One region of the Bradyrhizobium sp. LB14.3 genome, then DNA from elsewhere that is predicted to be linked to it. Evidence: predicted binding sites of a transcription regulator. Region 1 holds the regulator's gene; each other region holds the start of a gene.
The links. The regulator PhoB, encoded in region 1, activates phosphate uptake and scavenging genes when phosphate is short. The targets are predictions, from matches to a motif close to TGTCATNNANCTGTCAT.
Positions count from the first base shown of each region.

Region 2: the regulator PhoB is predicted to act here: its motif matches at 2,937-2,953, upstream of ABIB00_RS28210 (DUF2794 domain-containing protein).
Region 3: the regulator PhoB is predicted to act here: its motif matches at 2,860-2,876, upstream of ugpB (sn-glycerol-3-phosphate ABC transporter substrate-binding protein UgpB).

Region 1 is NZ_JBEPQT010000001.1:478,807-485,020, reverse strand. Features, by position in the region: gene pstC (phosphate ABC transporter permease subunit PstC) at 1-927, shown strand, start outside; gene pstA (phosphate ABC transporter permease PstA) at 932-1,777, shown strand; gene pstB (phosphate ABC transporter ATP-binding protein PstB) at 1,774-2,595, shown strand; gene phoU (phosphate signaling complex protein PhoU) at 2,607-3,323, shown strand; gene phoB (phosphate regulon transcriptional regulator PhoB) at 3,339-4,049, shown strand; gene ABIB00_RS02240 (GcrA family cell cycle regulator) at 4,179-4,691, opposite strand; gene ABIB00_RS02235 (aspartate aminotransferase family protein) at 5,146-6,214, shown strand, end outside.
Region 2 is NZ_JBEPQT010000019.1:106,075-112,288, reverse strand. Features, by position in the region: gene ABIB00_RS28225 (ABC transporter permease) at 1-505, shown strand, start outside; gene ABIB00_RS28220 (Bax inhibitor-1/YccA family protein) at 775-1,566, shown strand; gene ABIB00_RS28215 (GNAT family N-acetyltransferase) at 1,858-2,388, shown strand; gene ABIB00_RS28210 (DUF2794 domain-containing protein) at 2,505-2,873, opposite strand; gene ABIB00_RS28205 (DUF1223 domain-containing protein) at 3,475-4,251, opposite strand; gene acnA (aconitate hydratase AcnA) at 4,473-6,214, opposite strand, start outside.
Region 3 is NZ_JBEPQT010000013.1:43,970-50,183, reverse strand. Features, by position in the region: gene ABIB00_RS22850 (GIY-YIG nuclease family protein) at 1-78, shown strand, start outside; gene ABIB00_RS22845 (MarR family winged helix-turn-helix transcriptional regulator) at 95-556, opposite strand; gene ABIB00_RS22840 (organic hydroperoxide resistance protein) at 707-1,132, shown strand; gene ABIB00_RS22835 (CaiB/BaiF CoA transferase family protein) at 1,307-2,524, shown strand; gene ugpB (sn-glycerol-3-phosphate ABC transporter substrate-binding protein UgpB) at 2,931-4,247, shown strand; gene ugpA (sn-glycerol-3-phosphate ABC transporter permease UgpA) at 4,295-5,176, shown strand; gene ugpE (sn-glycerol-3-phosphate ABC transporter permease UgpE) at 5,176-6,024, shown strand; gene ABIB00_RS22815 (sn-glycerol-3-phosphate import ATP-binding protein UgpC) at 6,030-6,214, shown strand, end outside.

The sequences.
Region 1 (6,214 bases):
GCGTTCAAAGTCGGGGACGTCACCTTCTACTGGATCACGCGGCTCTCCGCGATCTCGGTGCTTCTGATCCTCGGCGGCATCATCCTGTCGCTGATCGTCGGCGCCTTTCCGGCGATGAAGGAATACGGTCTCTCCTTCCTGTGGACGCAGCGCTGGGCGCCGTCCGCCGATCCGCCGGTGCTCGGCGCGCTCGGGCCGATGTACGGCACGCTCGTCACCTCCTTCATCGCGATGCTGATCGCCATCCCGGTCGGTCTCGGCATTGCGATCTTCCTCACCGAGCTCTGCCCGCAATGGCTGCGCCGCCCGATCGGCATGGCGATCGAGCTGCTCGCCGGCATCCCCTCGATCATCTACGGCATGTGGGGCTTCTTCGTGTTGGGTCCGTTCCTCGCCAACACGTTCCAGCCCTTCATGATCAAGATCTTCGACGGCGTGCCGGTGCTGGGCGGGATCTTCGCAGGTCCCCCGTCCTATCTCAGCCTATTCAATGCCGCGCTGATCCTCGCCATCATGGTGCTGCCCTTCATCACCTCGATCTCGGTCGACGTGTTCAAGACGGTGCCTCCGGTCCTGAAGGAAGCCGCCTACGGCGTCGGCTGCACCACCTGGGAAGTCGTCCGCAGCGTGGTGATCCCCTACACCCGCGTCGGCGTCATCGGCGGCGTCATGCTGGCGCTGGGCCGCGCGCTTGGCGAGACCATGGCGGTGACCTTCATCATCGGCAACTCGTTCCGCATCTCGACGTCGATCTTTTCGCCGGGCACCACGATCTCGGCGGCGATCGCATCCGAGTTCGCCGAGAGCGACGGCCTGCACCAGTCCGGCCTGATCCTGCTCGGCCTGCTGCTGTTCGTGCTGACGTTCTTCGTGCTCGCGGGCGCGCGGCTGATGCTGATGCGTTTGGAAAAGAAGGCGGGAAACTAACGCCATGAACCCGATCTATTCACGTCGCCGCCGCAAGGACTTCGTCATCCGCGGGCTCTGCATCGCCGCGACCGCATTCGGCGTCACCTGGCTTGCGCTGATCCTGATCACGCTGCTCTACAACGGCCTGGCTGGCCTCAATGTCCAGCTGTTCACCGAGAACACGCCGCCACCCGGATCGAACGAGGGCGGCCTGCTCAACGCAATCGTCGGCTCGCTGATCATGACCGTGATCGGCGTCGGCATCGGCGCGCCGCTCGGCATGTTCGCCGGCACCTATCTCGCCGAATACGGCCGCAACGACCGGCTGACCTCGGTGATCCGCTTCATCAACGACATCCTGCTGTCGGCGCCCTCGATCATCATCGGCCTGTTCATCTACGGCGCGGTGGTGGTGCCGATGCGCGGCTTCTCGGCGATCGCCGGCAGTCTCGCGCTCGCGGTCATCGTCATCCCGGTGGTGCTGCGCACGACGGAGGACATGCTGCTGCTGGTGCCGAACGCGCTGCGCGAGGCGGCCTCGGCGCTTGGCCTGCCGCGCTCGCTGGTGATCAAGCGCATCGCTTATCGTGCTGCCCGATCGGGTCTCATCACCGGCGTGCTGCTTGCGACTGCCCGCGTCGCCGGCGAGACCGCGCCGCTGCTGTTCACCGCGCTGTCGAACCAGTTCTTCAGCCTCGGCCTGAACAAGACGATGGCGAACCTGCCGGTCACCATCAACAACTTCGTGCAGAGCCCCTACGCCTATTGGAAGCAGCTGGCCTGGAGCGGCGCGCTGCTCATCACCCTGACCGTTCTTGCCCTGAATATTGGCGCGCGCATCCTTGGCGCCGAGAGGACCGCAAAATGAGTGATCTTTCCGTGTCGATGAGCGCGGCCGGCGGACTGTCCCACGCGCCGGTGCTGCCCGAGGCGCCCCCCAAGGTGACCGTTCGCAACCTGAACTTCTATTACGGCGAGCACCACGCGCTGAAGAACATCAACCTGACGCTCGGCGCCAACCGCGTCACGGCGTTCATCGGCCCGTCGGGCTGCGGCAAGTCGACCCTGCTGCGCATCTTCAACCGGATGTACGACCTCTATCCGGGCCAGCGCGCCACCGGTCAGCTGATGCTCGACCAGACCAACATCCTCGACCCCAGGCTGGACCTCAATTTGCTGCGCGCCCGCGTCGGCATGGTGTTCCAGAAGCCGACGCCGTTCCCGATGACGATCTACGAAAACATCGCGTTCGGCATCCGTCTCTACGAGAAGATATCAAAGTCCGAGATGGACGGCCGGGTCGAGAAGGCGCTGCGCGGCGGCGCGCTGTGGAACGAGGTCAAGGACAAGCTCAACGCCTCCGGCCTGTCGCTCTCCGGCGGCCAGCAGCAGCGCCTCTGCATCGCCCGCACCGTCGCGGTGCGGCCCGAAGTGATCCTGTTCGACGAGCCCTGCTCGGCGCTCGACCCGATCTCGACCGCCAAGGTCGAGGAGCTGATCCAGGAGCTCGCCGAGGATTACACGATCGCGATCGTCACCCACAACATGCAGCAGGCGGCGCGCGTCTCCGACAAGACCGCCTTCATGTATCTCGGCGAGCTGATCGAGTTCGACGACACCAACAAGATCTTCACGTCGCCGACCGACCGGCGCACGCAGGATTACATCACCGGCCGGTTCGGCTGAGGAGACGCGACATGGGTTCTGAACATACCGCAAAGGCCTTCGATACCGACCTCCAGGAACTCACCCGGCTGGTTGCCGAGATGGGCGGCATCGCCGAGCGCATGATCGTCGATTCCGTCGACGCGCTGATCCGCCGTGACGTTCCGCTCGGCCAGCGCGTCGTCACCATCGACACCGAGCTCGACGCGCTGCAGAAGCGCATCGAGGAGCGCGCCGTGCTCACTATCGCCCGCCGTCAGCCGATGGCGGTCGATCTGCGCGAGATCGTCGGCGCCATGCGCGTCGCGACCGATCTCGAGCGCATCGGCGACCTCGCCAAGAACATGGGCAAGCGTGTCGCGGCGCTGGAGACGGATTTCCATCCGCTCAAGCTGTTCCGCGGCCTGGAGCACATGACCGACCTCGTGCAGCAGCAGGTCAAGTCGGTGCTGGACGCTTATGCCGCACATGATTTGCCGGCGGCGATGGCGGTGTGGAAGGGCGACGAGGAAGTCGACGCCATCTGCACTTCGCTGTTCCGCGAGCTCCTCACCTACATGATGGAGGATCCGCGCAACATCTCGTTCTGCATCCATTTGATGTTCTGCGCCAAGAACATCGAGCGGATCGGCGATCACGCCACCAACATCGCCGAGACCGTCTTCTACATGATCGAGGGCCAGGCGATCACCGACAAGCGGCCGAAGGGCGATATGACGACCTTCGCCACCTCGATACCGAACACCTAGGGAGCAACGACCCAGATGGGCGCACGCATTATGGTGGTTGAGGACGAGGAAGCCCTGACCGAGCTTCTCCGCTACAACCTCGAAGGCGACGGCTATGACGTCGAGACGGTCATGCGCGGCGACGACGCCGACACCCGTCTCAAGGAGCACATTCCCGATTTGATCGTGCTCGACTGGATGCTGCCGGGCCTGTCAGGCATCGAATTGTGCCGGCGGCTTCGCACCCGTCCCGAGACCAAGCAGCTCCCGATCATCATGCTCACCGCGCGCGGCGAGGAAAGCGAGCGGGTGCGGGGTCTTGCGACCGGCGCCGACGATTACATCGTCAAGCCGTTCTCGGTGCCGGAGCTCCTGGCGCGCGTGAAGGGCCTGCTGCGGCGCGCAAGCCCCGAGCGGCTCGCCACCGTGCTCGCCTTTGGCGACATCGAGCTCGACCGCGACAAGCGCCGCGTGGCGCGCTCGGGCCGGCCGATCGATCTCGGCCCGACCGAATATCGCCTGCTGGAGTTCTTCCTGGAGCATCCGGGGCGGGTGTTCTCGCGCGAGCAACTGCTCGACAGCGTCTGGGGCCGCGACATCTACATCGACGAGCGTACCGTCGACGTGCATATCGGCCGCCTGCGCAAGCTGCTCAATCTCGGCCGCGAGCAGGACCCGATCCGCACCGTCCGCGGCGCCGGCTACGCGCTGGATGATCGTTTTGCCAAGGCGGAGCAGCAGGCGTAACTCGCTTCAAGCTCCGCCGTCGTTCCGGATCGACACGCGCTTTTGGCACGCTTGTCCGGGACGACATCAAGTGGGCCGAGGCGTCATCGTGTGACGGCGCCGCCCTTGCAGTCAGCTAAATCCGCTAGCTCAGCGCGGGCTCGGCTTCACCGGTGCGCGGCGCCGATCCGACGCCGGCTGATACGCGACGCGCGAGTGTTGTGCGCAATAGGGCAGGCCGGACAGCGCCTTGCCGCCGCAGAAGAAGAAGTCCGGGGTCGAGGGATCGCCGACCGGCCAGTGGCAGGTCGCCTCGTTCAGCTCGAGCAGCGTCAGCCGCTGGCTCATCGGCACCACGTTGTCGTAGGTGACCGGTTCGGCCTCCACTTCGACCTCGAAGGCCTGTGCCAGCGCGGTGTTGCCGCGCGAGATCGGGCGGGTCACCCGCATCATATGCTGCGCGGGGCGCGCCTTGCGCGGCCGGGGCGCTGCCGATGAAGGGCTCTTGGCGCGACCCGACAGGCCGAGCCTGTGCACTTTGCCGATCACGGCATTGCGGGTCACATTACCGAGCTCAGCCGCGATCTGGCTGGCCGAAAGTCCGGCCTCCCAGAGCTTTTTAAGCTGCTCGACGCGATCATCGGACCAGGTCAAAACTGTCATTGCACCCTTTCCCTCGCTGCCGGCCTGCCATCCTGGCGCCTCGCAGCGAATGCCTAAGCCTTTAAAAACCCGTGCCGCCAGAATCCCTTAAGGCTCGCCGGGCGTGACTAGAACGCCCGAACGTTTACGCCGGTACATAAGGACTTAGAGATCAGAACCACTGCACGAGATGTCGTATCTGACAATCCAAACGCTACAATATGGCGTGACTCCCGCGCAAGAGTCCGCCGACTCGCTTCCACATGTTCCGTGGTGAAATCCGCGAAATCAGCACCGCAAGACTACGGATTCAGCGTTTCGCGAGGCTTTCCGGGCGGCATTGACACCCGTCTTCCCAAGCATAAGATAGTGAAACGTGCCGCCCCGAAAAGGCGGCACGTTTCGTTTTCCGGGCCGGTCAATGGTGCGTTGCGCAATGCACGCGTCACACCGTCCGCAACATCCAAGTGACATCATGACCAACAGCGCAGCGCCGCATTTGCTCCCCGTTTTCGCCAGAACCGACCTCGGTTTCGAGCGCGGCGAAGGCTGCTGGCTGATTGCGACCAATGGCGAGCGCTATCTCGATTTCACCTCGGGTGTCGCGGTGAACGCGCTCGGCCATGCCCATCCCGCGCTGGTCAAAGCGTTGCAGGAGCAGGCCACGAAGCTCTGGCACATGTCGAACCTGTTCCAGAGCCCGGATGGCGAGAAGCTCGCCAACCGCCTCTGCCATGAGAGTTTTGCGGACTTCGTGTTCTTCTGCAATTCCGGCGCCGAGGCGCTGGAGGGCGTGATCAAGCTGGTCCGCCATCATCACTTCTCCCAAGGGCATCCGGAACGTTACCGCATCATCACCTTCGAAGGCGCGTTCCACGGCCGCACGCTGGCGACGCTGGCCGCGACGGGATCTGCAAAATATCTGGAAGGTTTTGGTCCGCCGATGGATGGCTTCGACCAAATCCCGCATGGCGATATCGAGGCCGTGAAGAAAGCGATCGGTCCGCAGACCGCCGGCATCCTGATCGAGCCGATCCAGGGCGAGGGCGGCGTGCGCTCGGCAACCCCGGCCTTCCTCAAGGCACTGCGCCAGCTCTGCGACGACAAGGGCTTGCTGCTCGCGTTCGACGAGGTGCAGACCGGCATGGGCCGCACCGGCGATCTGTTCGCACACCGCCGTCTCGGCGTGACGCCCGATGTGATGTCGCTGGCGAAGGCGCTCGGCGGCGGCTTTCCGATCGGCGCGGTGCTGGCGACCGCGGATGCGGCGGCCGGCATGGGGCCCGGCTCGCACGGCTCGACCTTCGGCGGCAATCCGCTCGCGATTTCGGCTGCGAATGCCGTGCTCGACGTCATGCTCAAGCCCGGCTTCTTCGACCACGTGCAGAGGATGTCGCTGCTGCTCAAGCAGAAGCTCGCCTCCGTGATCGACCGTCATAGCGATGTCGTCAGCGAAGTGCGCGGCGAGGGCCTGCTGATCGGCATCAAGGCCGTGGTGCCTTCAGGCGATCTCGTTGTAGCCTTGCGCGACGAAAAGCTGCTCA
Region 2 (6,214 bases), on a different contig from region 1:
CGGCGGCGATGCGGCCGGCGACGGCAAGATCATCAAGGAGGTCGCCGACGCCTATCCGATGGTGACGAGCGTGCGTGTGCGCGAGGTAATGGAGACGGTCGGCTCGGTCGTGACCAATCTGGCGCTGGCGATCCGAGGCGCCAGCGCGGTGACCCTGATTTCGGCGATCCTGGTGCTGGGCGGCGCGCTTGCCGCCGGCCATCGCCACCGGGTCTACGATGCGGTGATCCTCAAGACCCTGGGCGCGACCCGGCTGCGGCTGCTCGGCGCCTATGCGCTCGAATACCTCCTGATCGGCCTCGCCACTGCGGTTTTCGGCGTTTTCGCCGGCAGCGTCGCTGCATGGATGATCGTGACCCGGCTGATGACGCTCACCTTCGTCTGGCAGGCCGGCAGCGCGGCCGGCGTGGTCGCGGCCGCCCTGGTCGTCACGGTCGGCCTCGGGCTCGCCGGCACGCTCCTGGCGTTGAACAAAAAGCCCGCCACGGTGCTGCGGAATTTGTGACAAATGGTAGCGGGCGGCTGCGCGGGGGCGGAATCGCACGATTCCGGCGATTAACCACGTTTGCTCGCCAGGATTGCGGGCGAGGGCGACATTCAGCCGCGCGTGGACGGTTGCAGCGAATGTGTTAGTTTCCCACATATCGAATGGGTTCGGAGCCCCGATTGTTAGCCAAAATTTAGTCGGCAGACATCGGTATCCGAGATAGAATTTGACGAACCGGTGGCATGGAGCCCTCATGCCGGACCGGGCTAACCAACGGGAATTCGACCATGTCGGACCTAGACCGTAACTACGCTTCTCCTTTCGGCAGGGCCGCCGGGCGTGTTGACGCCGCGACGGTCGATGCCGGCCTGCGCGCCTACATGCTGCGCATCTACAACTACATGAGCATCGGCCTGGCCATCACCGGCCTTGCCGCACTCGGCGTCTACATGGCCGCCGTGACGGATGTTCCGACCCCGGAAGCCGTCCGTGTCGGCAAGCTGTTCCTGACGCCGTTCGGCTACGCGATGTTCGTCAGCCCCCTGAAGTGGCTGTTCATGCTCGCGCCGCTCGCCATGGTGTTCGTGATCTCGGCGGGCATCAACCGTCTCGCGCCCTCGACCGCCCAGATCCTGTTCTGGGTGTTCGCGGCGCTGATGGGCGTCTCGCTGTCCTCGATCTTCCTGGTGTTCACCCACACCTCGATCGTGCGGGTGTTCTTCATCACCGCGGCGACCTTCGGCGCGCTCAGCCTCTACGGCTACACCACAAAGCGTGACATGAGCGGAATGGGTTCGTTCCTGTTCATGGGCCTGATCGGCATCGTCATCGCGAGCCTGGTCAACCTGTTCCTGGCGAGCTCGTTGCTCCAGTTCGTCGTGTCGGTGGTTGGCGTGCTGGTGTTCGCGGGCCTCACCGCCTGGGATACCCAGCGGCTGAAGAACGACTACATCTACGGCTACGCCTCGGCCGGCGGTGAAGTCGCGGAGCGTGCGGCCATCACCGGCGCGCTGTCGCTGTACCTGAACTTCATCAACCTGTTCACGCTGCTCCTGCAGCTCCTCGGCCAGCGCGACTAAGCGCAAGCCCAGAGCGAACAACACGAGCCCCGGCCGAAAGGTCGGGGTTTTTGCTTGGGGCCGGACGTCGCAGCACCCGCCGCTGTCATGCCCCGCCTTGTCCGCAATTGCGCACTGGGGCGGGCGATCCAGTACGCCGCAGCGGCTCCGTTCTAGCCGCGCTGTCTCGGAGTACTGGATGCCTATGCGGGGCATGACAGCGGAGAAGATGGGGCCTGCGGCGCTCGCAAAGACGACGCCGAGAAGCCGTTGCCTCTTCCAGCCGTCTCGGGAACGCTCTAATCTCGCCCCATGTCCGCACCTGAAATCAGGCCCACCCTCGAGGCCGACCTTCCCGCCATCACCGCCATCTACCAGCAGGCCGTCCGCGAGGGCACCGCGACCTTCGAGCTGGACCCGCCCGATCTCGCCGAGATGACGCGCCGCTATCGTACGCTGATCGACGGCGGCTATCCCTATTTCGTCGCCATCCTCGACGGCCGCGTTGCCGGCTATGCCTATGCGGGGGCCTACCGGCCGCGGCCGGCCTACCGCTTCACGGTCGAGAACTCGATCTATCTCGATCCAGGCTTTCACCGTCGCGGCGTCGGACTTCTGTTGCTGGAGCGTCTGGTTGTCGAATGCGAGGCGCGAGGCTTCCGCCAGATGATCGCGGTGATCGGCGATTCCGCCAATGCCGGCTCGATCGGCGTGCACACCAAGGGTGGCTTCAAGATGATCGGCACGCATCCCAGCGTCGGGCTGAAATTCGGCCGCTGGCTGGATACGGTGATGATGCAGCGCGACCTCGGCGAGGGTGCGGGTACGGTGCCGGGGAAGTAGGCTCGCTCTCGCAGGATGGGCAAAGCGAAGCGTGCCCACCTAGCGCGGCGATTGAGGAGAGATGGTGGGCACGGGCGCGCTGCGCCTTTGCCTACCCTACGGCGCTGTTCGTGCAGTTACACCACCGCCAGCTTGCGATCGATCACCAGCAGCACGCGTTCGAGCTCGTGGCCGCGGCGCAGGATCAGACCCGTCGCCGAGATCACGCTGTACATGCCCTGCTTGCGCGCGAGGCGCGGATCTTTTTCGATGCGATAGATCGGCACTTCCGAGGCGCGGCGAAACACCGAGAACACGGCGCGGTCTTTCAGGAAGTCGATGGCATAATCACGCCACTCGCCGTCGGCGACCATACGGCCGTAGAGATTGAGAATACGATGCAACTCGAGCCGGTTGAACGTCACCCGGCCCAGTTGCGCATTCGCAGCGGCTGGGCGCGCCGCCGCGCGCTGTTCGCTCGGATCGGCATCCTCCGACAGACTCATAGAAAGCCTCCTGTCGCCACAGCATGATCACGTCCGCGAAGACCGTCCCCGGAACCGCGGATCATGACAGCTGCATGATTGCCCCAACTGTTCCCCACCGCAAGGGGGCCTTGAGAGGGCGCATAGAATCCGGTGCGAATTCCGGGCACACGCAGGGTGGAACTCTGTCGCGCAAACCGTCACGGGATCGTTAGCAAGAATCATAGTGTCGCCGCTTTTCCGCCAAGCGACTGCCGCCCTGCCCTGCCAAAAAGCGGGTGTGCGTTGACCCGGTCCTTTCGGTTCCGGATTCCTCAGCCCCCAGCCCCCCGGGGTCGTCAGGATCGGGTCTGTTCGCACGACAAGGAGGGCCAACGCAAGTTGGTCCTTTTTTGTTTGTGCCGGGATGTTTCTGGCTCGACCAATTCCTCTCCACACCGCGCAAACTCCCCTCATCCTGAGGAGCCGCGAAGCGGCGTCTCGAAGGATCGAGGCCGGGCTGCATCAGCGGGGCCTGCATGGTTCTCGCGGCGATGCGCAGCATCGTCCGCCACGCGCGCAAGGGCGCGCTCCTCACCATGAGGGTTGAGAGCCCAGTACGACTCTTAGAGAGAGAATCGAATCAGTGCAGCGACGTATACGCCGCGCCCAGCATCGGCCCCGGCTTTTCCCGGCTGCCGTCCTGGACATAGACCACAGCGCCGTCGACGCCGTCGCGCGTGAGGTTCTCGATCGGCACCGTCCAGCTTTCCGAACGGCCGGTCCAGTCGCCGACCTTGAGTAGGTTGCGAACCACGTTGTGATAGATGACCTGCTGTCCGCGATTTTCGCCGCGGCTGATCGCGATCGGCACCGATTTCGCAATCGAGCAGATCCAGACCTCGCCACGCGAGACCGCCGGTTCCTTGCTCGCGGCCACCGAGACATTGATCTGCTTGCCCGCGAGCGACATCGTCACCGGCACGCTCATCACGCCCGTGCCCTTGTCGGTCTTGCCGATCGCGCTTTCGATGCCGGTGCGGTCGCTGCCGACGACATGCGTGGAGCCGTTGACCACGACCTGGGGCGTATAGACTTCGCGGTCGCCGCGCATGCGCGAATAGGCCCGCTGCCGTGCAGAAAAACGCGAATCCGCCAGTGTGTCCTTCCAGCCGAGATAATCCCAATAGTCGATCGGCATGCTCAGCGCGATGATCGAGGGATCGCTGGAGAGGTCGCCGATGATCTTGTCGGCCGGCGGGCAGGAGGAGCAGCCCTGCGAGGTAAACAATTCGACAACGGCGCGGGGCTCAGCTTCGGCAGGACGAATGACGGCGACGATCGCGCAGATCCCGAGTGCGCCCGACCAGAGGGCACCGGACCAACGCGAAACCAGATGAGAAGCCGTCATTGTTGTCATGTCGAACGCCGCACACCATTACTCGTGAGAGGGGAAATCTTACCGCCGGATGGTCACCGTAGTCTTACGGGCCTCACACATTCGACCGTCCTTGGCGAAGTTCTCTGCCGGACAGGCCCATCTGAAGCCTGCCGCAAAGGCGCGAAGGCGGCCTTGTGATAGGCCGCCTTCGTTCAACCTTCTACTCACTTCGCAGTGAGCCACCGTTCACAAATCCGCGCTTACGCCGCGAGCTTGCGCAGCACGTAGTGCAGGATGCCGCCGTTACGGTAGTATTCGAGCTCGTCCAGCGTATCGATGCGGCAAAGCAGCGAAATGCGCTGCAACGAGCCGTCGCCGGAGACGATCTCCGCGGTCAGCTTCTGGCGCGGCTTCAAATCGCCGACGAGACCACGCAACGTGACCTTCTCGTCGCCCTTCAGACCGAGCGACGACCAGGAGGTGCCGTCCTCGAAGGTCAGCGGCAGCACGCCCATGCCGACCAGGTTGGAGCGGTGGATGCGCTCGAAGCTCTGGCAGATCACGGCGCGCACGCCGAGCAGACGGGTGCCCTTCGCGGCCCAGTCGCGCGAGGAGCCGTTGCCGTATTCCGCGCCCGCGAACACCACCAGCGGGACCTGCTCCTGCTGGTACTTCATCGCGGCGTCGTAGATCGACATCTGCTCGCCGTCGGGCCAGTGCTTGGTTAGGCCGCCTTCGGGGATATTTCCGTCCGCACCTTTGAGCATGAAGTTCTTGATGCGGATATTGGCGAAGGTGCCGCGCATCATGACTTCATGGTTGCCGCGCCGCGTGCCGTACTGGTTGAAGTCGGCCGGACGCACCTGGTGCTCGCTGAGGTATTTGCCCGCGGGCGAGGTGAGCTTGATCGAACCGGCCGGCGAGATGTGGTCGGTGGTGATCTTGTCGCCGAACATGGCGAGGATGCGCGCCTCGACGATGTCGGTGACCGGTTCCGGCTCCTTCTTCATGCCGTCGAAATAGGGCGGGTTCTGCACATAGGTCGAGCTCATGTTCCAGCGATAGGTCTCGCTCTCGACCGTCTTGATCTTGCGCCAGTTGGTGTCGCCCTTGAACACGTCGGCATACTTCTTCTTGAAGATCGCCGCGGTCACGAACTTCTTCATGAAGGCGTTGATCTCCTTCGTCGTCGGCCAGATGTCCTTCAGGTAGACCGGCTTGCCGTCCTTGCCTTCGCCGAGCGGCTCGACGGCCAGGTTCTTGGTGACGCTGCCCGCGAGCGCGTGGGCGACGACGAGCGGCGGCGAGGCCAGATAGTTCGCCTGCACGTCCGGCGAGACGCGGCCTTCGAAGTTGCGGTTACCGGAGAGCACGGCAGCCGCGACGATGCCGTTGTCGTTGATCGACTTCGAGATCTCCTCGGGCAGCGGGCCGGAATTGCCGATGCAGGTGGTGCAGCCGAAGCCAATCAGGTTGAAGCCGACCTTGTCGAGATCGGCCTGGAGACCGGAATCGGCGAGATAGGCCGCCACCACCTGGCTGCCCGGGGCGAGCGAGGTCTTCACCCACGGCTTCGCCTTGAGGCCCTTCGCGGCGGCGTTACGCGCCAGCAGACCGGCGCCGATCAGCACGCTCGGATTCGAGGTGTTGGTGCAGGAGGTGATCGCCGCGATCACGACGTCACCATGGCCGAGGTCGAAGTTCCTGCCGTCGACGGCAAAGCGCTTCGCCGGCTCGTCGGTCTTCTTGTATTCGCTGGCGAGGGCGACCGAAAAGCCTTCGGCGACCGACGGCAGCGCAATGCGGCCTTCGGGACGCTTCGGACCGGCCATCGAAGGCACGACGTCGCCGAGGTCGAGCGTCAGCGTCTCCGTGAACACCGGATCGGCCGACTTGGCGGTGCGGAACAGTCCCTGCGCCTTGGCATAGGCCTGCACCAGCGCGACCCGCGCCGGGGCGCGGCCGGACGTCTTGAGATAATCGAGCGCAGCGGCGTCGACCG
Region 3 (6,214 bases), on a different contig from region 1:
AAGTACAAAGCGCTCGCTTTTGAAGCGTACCTGAAGTCTCACTCCGGCCGAGCATTCACGAAGAAGCGGCTGTCCTAAGCACGTAAACCTAACCCTACTCCCCGATCACCGCATTCAACCTATCGCGCAGCGCGACGATCTCGTCCTTCATCGTGACCAGTTCCGAGACCGAGCAGTCCGACGCTGCCAGGATCGATTGCGGCACGGCGCGCGCCTTGTCCTTCAAGGCGTGGCCCTGCGCCGTTAGCGCGATCAGGACCTGACGTTCGTCCTCGCGCGAGCGCGTGCGCTTGACGAGGTGGGCGGCTTCGAGTCGCTTGAGCAGCGGCGTCAGCGTGCCCGAATCCAGGAACAGCTTTTCGCCGATGTCCTTCACCGGCACGTCGTCGCGCTCCCACAGCACCAGCATGACCAGATATTGCGGATAGGTCAGGCCGAGCCGGTCCAGCAGCGGCTTGTAGACGCGGTTGAAGGCATGCGCGGCCGAATAGACCGCGAAGCAGATCTGGTTGTCGAGGCGCAGCGGCTGGTCCGCTGCCGATGATTTCCGGGGCATAGAGAATCTCACGAGGCTTGCTCCATTCTGGGGCCGGCCGGCGGCATATTCAATTGCGAACAATTAAATGTGAGGCTCCGTAATTTCAATTGCGCGCAATCTAATTGCCTGCGATAAGGATTGCACCAGCGAAAACCCAGGGAGACCAAAATGTCCGTGAACGTCCTCTACAAGACCAGCGCAAAAGCCACCGGCGGCCGCGACGGCCATGCTGCGACCCTCGACGGCGCGCTCGACGTCAAGCTCACCACGCCGAAGGAGCTCGGCGGCGGCGGCGGCGACGGCAACAATCCCGAGCAGTTGTTTGCGGCAGGCTATGCCGCCTGCTTCATCGGCGCGATGAAATTCGTGTCCTCGCAGGGCGGGCCGAAGGTTCCGGCTGACGCCTCCGTGACCTCGACCGTCGGCATTGGCCCGCGCGCGGCCGGCGGCTTCGGTCTCGACATCGACCTTGCCGTATCGCTGCCGGGCCTTGCCCGTGCCGAAGCCGAGGCACTGGTCGAGAAGGCTCACCAGGTGTGCCCCTATTCCAACGCGACGCGCGGCAATGTCGACGTCCGCCTGACGGTCGTCTGATCGTAGATTGGATTGGCTGGCCCGGGATCCCCCTCGGGCCGGCCGCTTCCGTTTGATTTGCCATTCGCCGGGATGGCGCCGCCGCGGCGCATGCGGCTCCCCGCAACAAGCCATTGCTGGCTCAGACGAACCTCGCTAGGCCTGTGATCAATATCAACACAGGGAAGCGAAGGCATGACTGAAGCCGCCAGTTCCGGAGCTGCCACGGGCGCAATGAGCGGCCTGCGCGTCATCGATCTCACGCGCGTGCTCGGCGGTCCCTATTGCACCCAGATCCTCGCCGACCACGGAGCCGACGTGATCAAGGTCGAGCCGCCCGCAGGCGACGAGGTGCGCGACTGGGGCCCTCCCTTCCACGAGGAAGACGCCGCCTATTTCATCGGCATCAACCGCAACAAGCGCTCGATCGGCCTCGACCTCGCCTCCGAGGGCGGCCGCCTCGTGCTGCTCAAGATGCTGGAGAGCGCCGACGTCCTGATCGAGAACTTCAAGCCGGGCACGCTGGAGAAATGGGGCATCGGCAGCGAGGTGCTGCGCGAGAAATTCCCGCGCCTGGTGCACTGCCGGATCTGCGGCTTCGGCGCCGACGGCCCGCGCGGCGGCAATCCCGGCTATGACGCCATCATCCAGGCGATGACCGGCATGATCGCGGCGACCGGCTCGCCCGAGAGCGGACCGATGCGGATCGGCGTGCCGCTGGTCGACATCGGCACCGGCCTCTATGCGGCGATCGGCATCCTGATGGCGCTGTCGGAGCGGCAGCGCTCGGGCCAGGGCCAGTTCCTGGAGACGACGCTGTACGAGACCGGTCTCGCCATCATGCACCCGCACACCGCGAATTATTTCATGCATGGCAAGCCGCCGTCGCTGACCGGCAACGAGCATCCCAACCTCGTGCCTTACGCGATCTTCCCGACCAAGACCGACGACATCTTCATCGGCGTCGGCAATGACGGCACCTTCCGCAAGCTCGCCAAGGAGATCGGCAAGCCCGAGCTCGGCACCGATCCGCGCTTTGCCCGCAACAAGGACCGCATCGCCAATCGCGAAGCGCTACGCGCCGAGCTCGCCGCCGTGTTCAGCCAGCACGAGGCCGAGCCGCTGTGCAATCGCCTCCTCGCCGCGGGCCTGCCCGCAGGCCCCGTGCAGAAGATCGACCAGGCGCTGACCAACCCGCACACGATCGCCCGCGGCGATATCATCGAGAAGGACTGGTACAAGGGCGTGGCGTCGCCGATCCGGCTCGATCGCAGCAAGCCGAGCCTGCGCAGCCTGCCGCCGAAATTCAGCCAGCACTCGGCCGAGGTGCTGGGCGAGTTCGGCTACTCCAAGTCCGAGATCAACGCGATGGTCGAGCAGGGCACGGTCTGCGGCCCCGAGCGCAAGCGCTGAGGCGTGACGCTATTGAACTGACAACGCGCCGCAAGAAAGGTGCGCTCCCTCGCCCGCTTGCGGGAGAGGGTTGGGGAGAGGGTGCCTCCGCAGTGAGACTCCCCAAGAGGAGAGAGCCCTCACCCGGCGCGTTGCGCCGACCTCTCCCGCAAGCGGGAGAGGTTGGAGCCCGCGGGCCGAGCGTCTGCCTCGCGCTATTCTGCTGACGACGCAGCGACCCAACCCATCACTCCCGAATGCTGCACCGCGAACGAAGAAACCTGCCCGCTCCGCATTCGCCTATTTGCCTGCTTCCCTTTTCCAGCGCTTGCCGCTTTCGTTTCGGCCGCTTACACAGTCATGTGAACGTCATATGGCGCTGCTAGCGCAAGCGATCATTTTTGACGGCCCAAGGGAGGTTTACTTGATGGCTCTTCGATACTTTGGAGCGGCTGCCGCTGTTGCACTCACGGTTGGAATGTCGGCCTCGCCGGCCTTGGCCGTGACCGAAATCCAGTGGTGGCACGCGATGACCGGCGCCAACAACGACGTCATCGTCAAGCTCGCCACCGACTTCAACGCGGCGCAGACCGACTACAAGGTGATCCCGACCTACAAGGGCAACTACGCCGATACGATGAACGCCGGCATCGCGGCCTTCCGCGCCGGCAACGCGCCCCACATCATGCAGGTCTTCGAAGTCGGCACCGCGACCATGATGGCGGCGACCGGCGCCGTGAAGCCCGTCTACAAGCTGATGGCCGAGGCCGGCGAGAAATTCGATCCCAAGGCCTATCTGCCCGCGATCAGCGGCTATTACTCGACCTCCAAGGGCGAGATGCTGTCGTTCCCCTTCAACTCGTCGTCGACCGTCATGTGGGTAAACCTCGACGAGCTCAAGAAGGTCGGCGTCGAGATCCCGAAGACCTGGCCCGAGACGTTCGCAGCCGCCAAGAAGCTCCACGACAACGGCCATCCGACCTGCGGCTTCTCCAACTCCTGGGTCACCTGGGTCAATCTCGAACAGCTCTCGGCCTGGCACAACGTGCCGCTCTCCAGCAAAGCCAACGGCCTCGACGGCTTCGACACCAAGCTCGAGTTCAACGGTCCGCTCCAGGTCAAGCATCTCGAGAAGCTGGTCGAGCTGCAAAAAGACAAGACTTACGACTACGCCGGTCGCACCAACACAGGCGAAGGCCGCTTCACTTCGGGTGAGTGCGCGATCTACCTGACCTCGTCGGCCTTCTTCGGCAACGTCAAGGCGCAGGCCAAGTTCAACTTCACCGCGGCGCCGATGCCGTATTATCCGGACGTCAAGGGCGCGCCGCAGAACTCGATCATCGGCGGCGCCTCGCTCTGGGTCATGGGCGGCAAGTCGGCCGACGAGTACAAGGGCATTGCGAAGTTCATGACATTCCTCTCCGACACCGACCGCCAGATCTACATCCACAAGGCCTCGGGCTATCTGCCGATCACCAAGGCGGCCTACGCCAAGGCGAAGGAAGAAGGGTTCTACAAGGACCAACCCTACCTCGAGACCCCGCTGCTCGAGCTGACCAACAAGGAGCCGACCGAGAATTCGCGCGGTCTGCGCCTCGGCAACATGGTTCAGCTGCGTGACGTCTGGTCGGAAGAGATCGAGCAGGCGCTGGCTGGCAAGAAGACCGCCAAGCAGGCGCTCGATGCCGCCGTCGAGCGCGGCAACACGATGCTGCGTCAGTTCGAAAAGACCGCCGTCAAGTGAGGCGATGAGCGGCAGGTCGCGACCTGGCCTGCCGCTCAGCTGACATCATGCAAAAGCAAGCCATTTTCCAGTCGAAGCTGTTGCCCTATGCGCTGGTTGCCCCGCAACTCGCGATCGTCCTGATCTTTTTCTACTGGCCGGCTGCGCAGGCTGTCATTCAGTCCTTCCTGCTCCAGGACGCCTTCGGTCTCTCGACCAGCTTCGTCTGGTTCGACAATTATCTCGATCTCTTCAGTGACGCCGCCTATTTCGAGGCGATCGTCCGGACCTTCTTCTTCTCGTTCGCGATCGCGGTCTCTTCGCTCTCCGTGGCCCTGCTGCTGGCGATCATGGCGGACAAGCCGATGCGCGGCGGCTCGCTGTATCGCACGCTGCTGATCTGGCCCTACGCCGTCGCGCCGCCCGTGGTCGGCGTGCTCTGGATCTTCATGCTGCATCCCTCGCTCGGCGTGCTCTCGCGCTATCTGCGCGAAGCCGGCATCGACTGGAATCCGCTGCTCGACGGCAACCAGGCCGCGACGCTGATCATCCTGGCCGCCGCCTGGAAGCAGATCTCCTACAATTTCCTGTTTTTCCTCGCCGGCCTCGCGAGCATCCCGAAGAGCGTGTTCGAGGCCGCCGCGATCGACGGCGCGCGTCCGATGCGGCGCTTCTGGACCGTGACCTTCCCGCTGTTGTCGCCCACCATCTTCTTCCTGCTGGTCGTCAACATCGTCTACGCCTTCTTCGACACGTTCGGCATCATCGACACCATGACCCGCGGCGGTCCGGGAACGTCGACGGTGACGCTGGTCTACAAGGTCTATTCCGACGGCCTGCTCGGCGGCAATCTCGGCAGTTCCGCGGCGCAATCGGTGATCCTGATGGTCATGGTGATCGTGCTGACCGGAATCCAGTTTCGCTTCGTCGAACGCAAGGTGACCTACTGATGGTCGAGGAAGAGGGTTTTCGGCGCTACGTCGCTCACGCCATTTTGTGGATCGGGATCGCGATCGTCGCGTTCCCCGTCTACATCGCGTTCGTCGCCTCGACCCAGGACAACGCGCTGATCGCGAACGGGCAGATGTCGCTGCTGCCGGGCGGCCATTTCTTCGAGGTCTACTACCAGACCATCTTCGTCGGCACGAGCGGCTCGACCCGCGAGCCCGTCGGCAACATGATGCTGAACTCGCTGGTGATGGCGCTGCTGATCGCGGTCGGCAAGATCGCGATTTCGATCATCTCGGCCTACGCGATCGTGTATTTCCGCTTTCCGTTCCGGATGCCGATCTTCTGGATCATCTTCATCACCCTGATGCTGCCGGTCGAGGTGCGCATCTATCCAACCTACAAGATCGTCGCCGACCTCCACATGCTCGACAGCTATGCCGGCCTGGCGCTGCCGCTGATCGCCTCAGCCACCGCGACGCTGCTGTTTCGCCAGTTCTTCATGACCGTGCCGGACGAGCTGCTGGAGGCGTCGCGCATCGACGGCGCCGGTCCCCTGCGCTTCTTCTGGGATACGCTGCTGCCGCTGTCGCGCACCAACATGGCGGCGCTGTTCGTGATCCTCTTCATCCTCGGCTGGAATCAGTATCTCTGGCCGCTGCTGATCACCACGCGCGACGACATGCAGACCATCCAGGTCGGCATCCGCAAGATGATCACCACCACCGACGCGCTGACCGAATGGCCGATCGTGATGGCGACCGCCGTGCTGGCGATGCTGCCGCCGGTGTTCGTCGTCGTCGCCATGCAGAAATTGTTCGTGCGCGGACTCGTGGAGACGGAAAAGTAAATCCCATGGCTAACGTTACCCTGCGCAACGTCCGCAAGACCTATCCCGGTGGCTTCGAGGCCATCAAGGGCGTCAATGTCGATGTCGGCGACGGACAGTTCTGCGTGCTGGTCGGTCCCTCCGGCTGCGGCAAGTCGACATTGCTGCGCATGGTCGCAGGCCTCGAAACCGTCACCGGCGGCGAGATCGA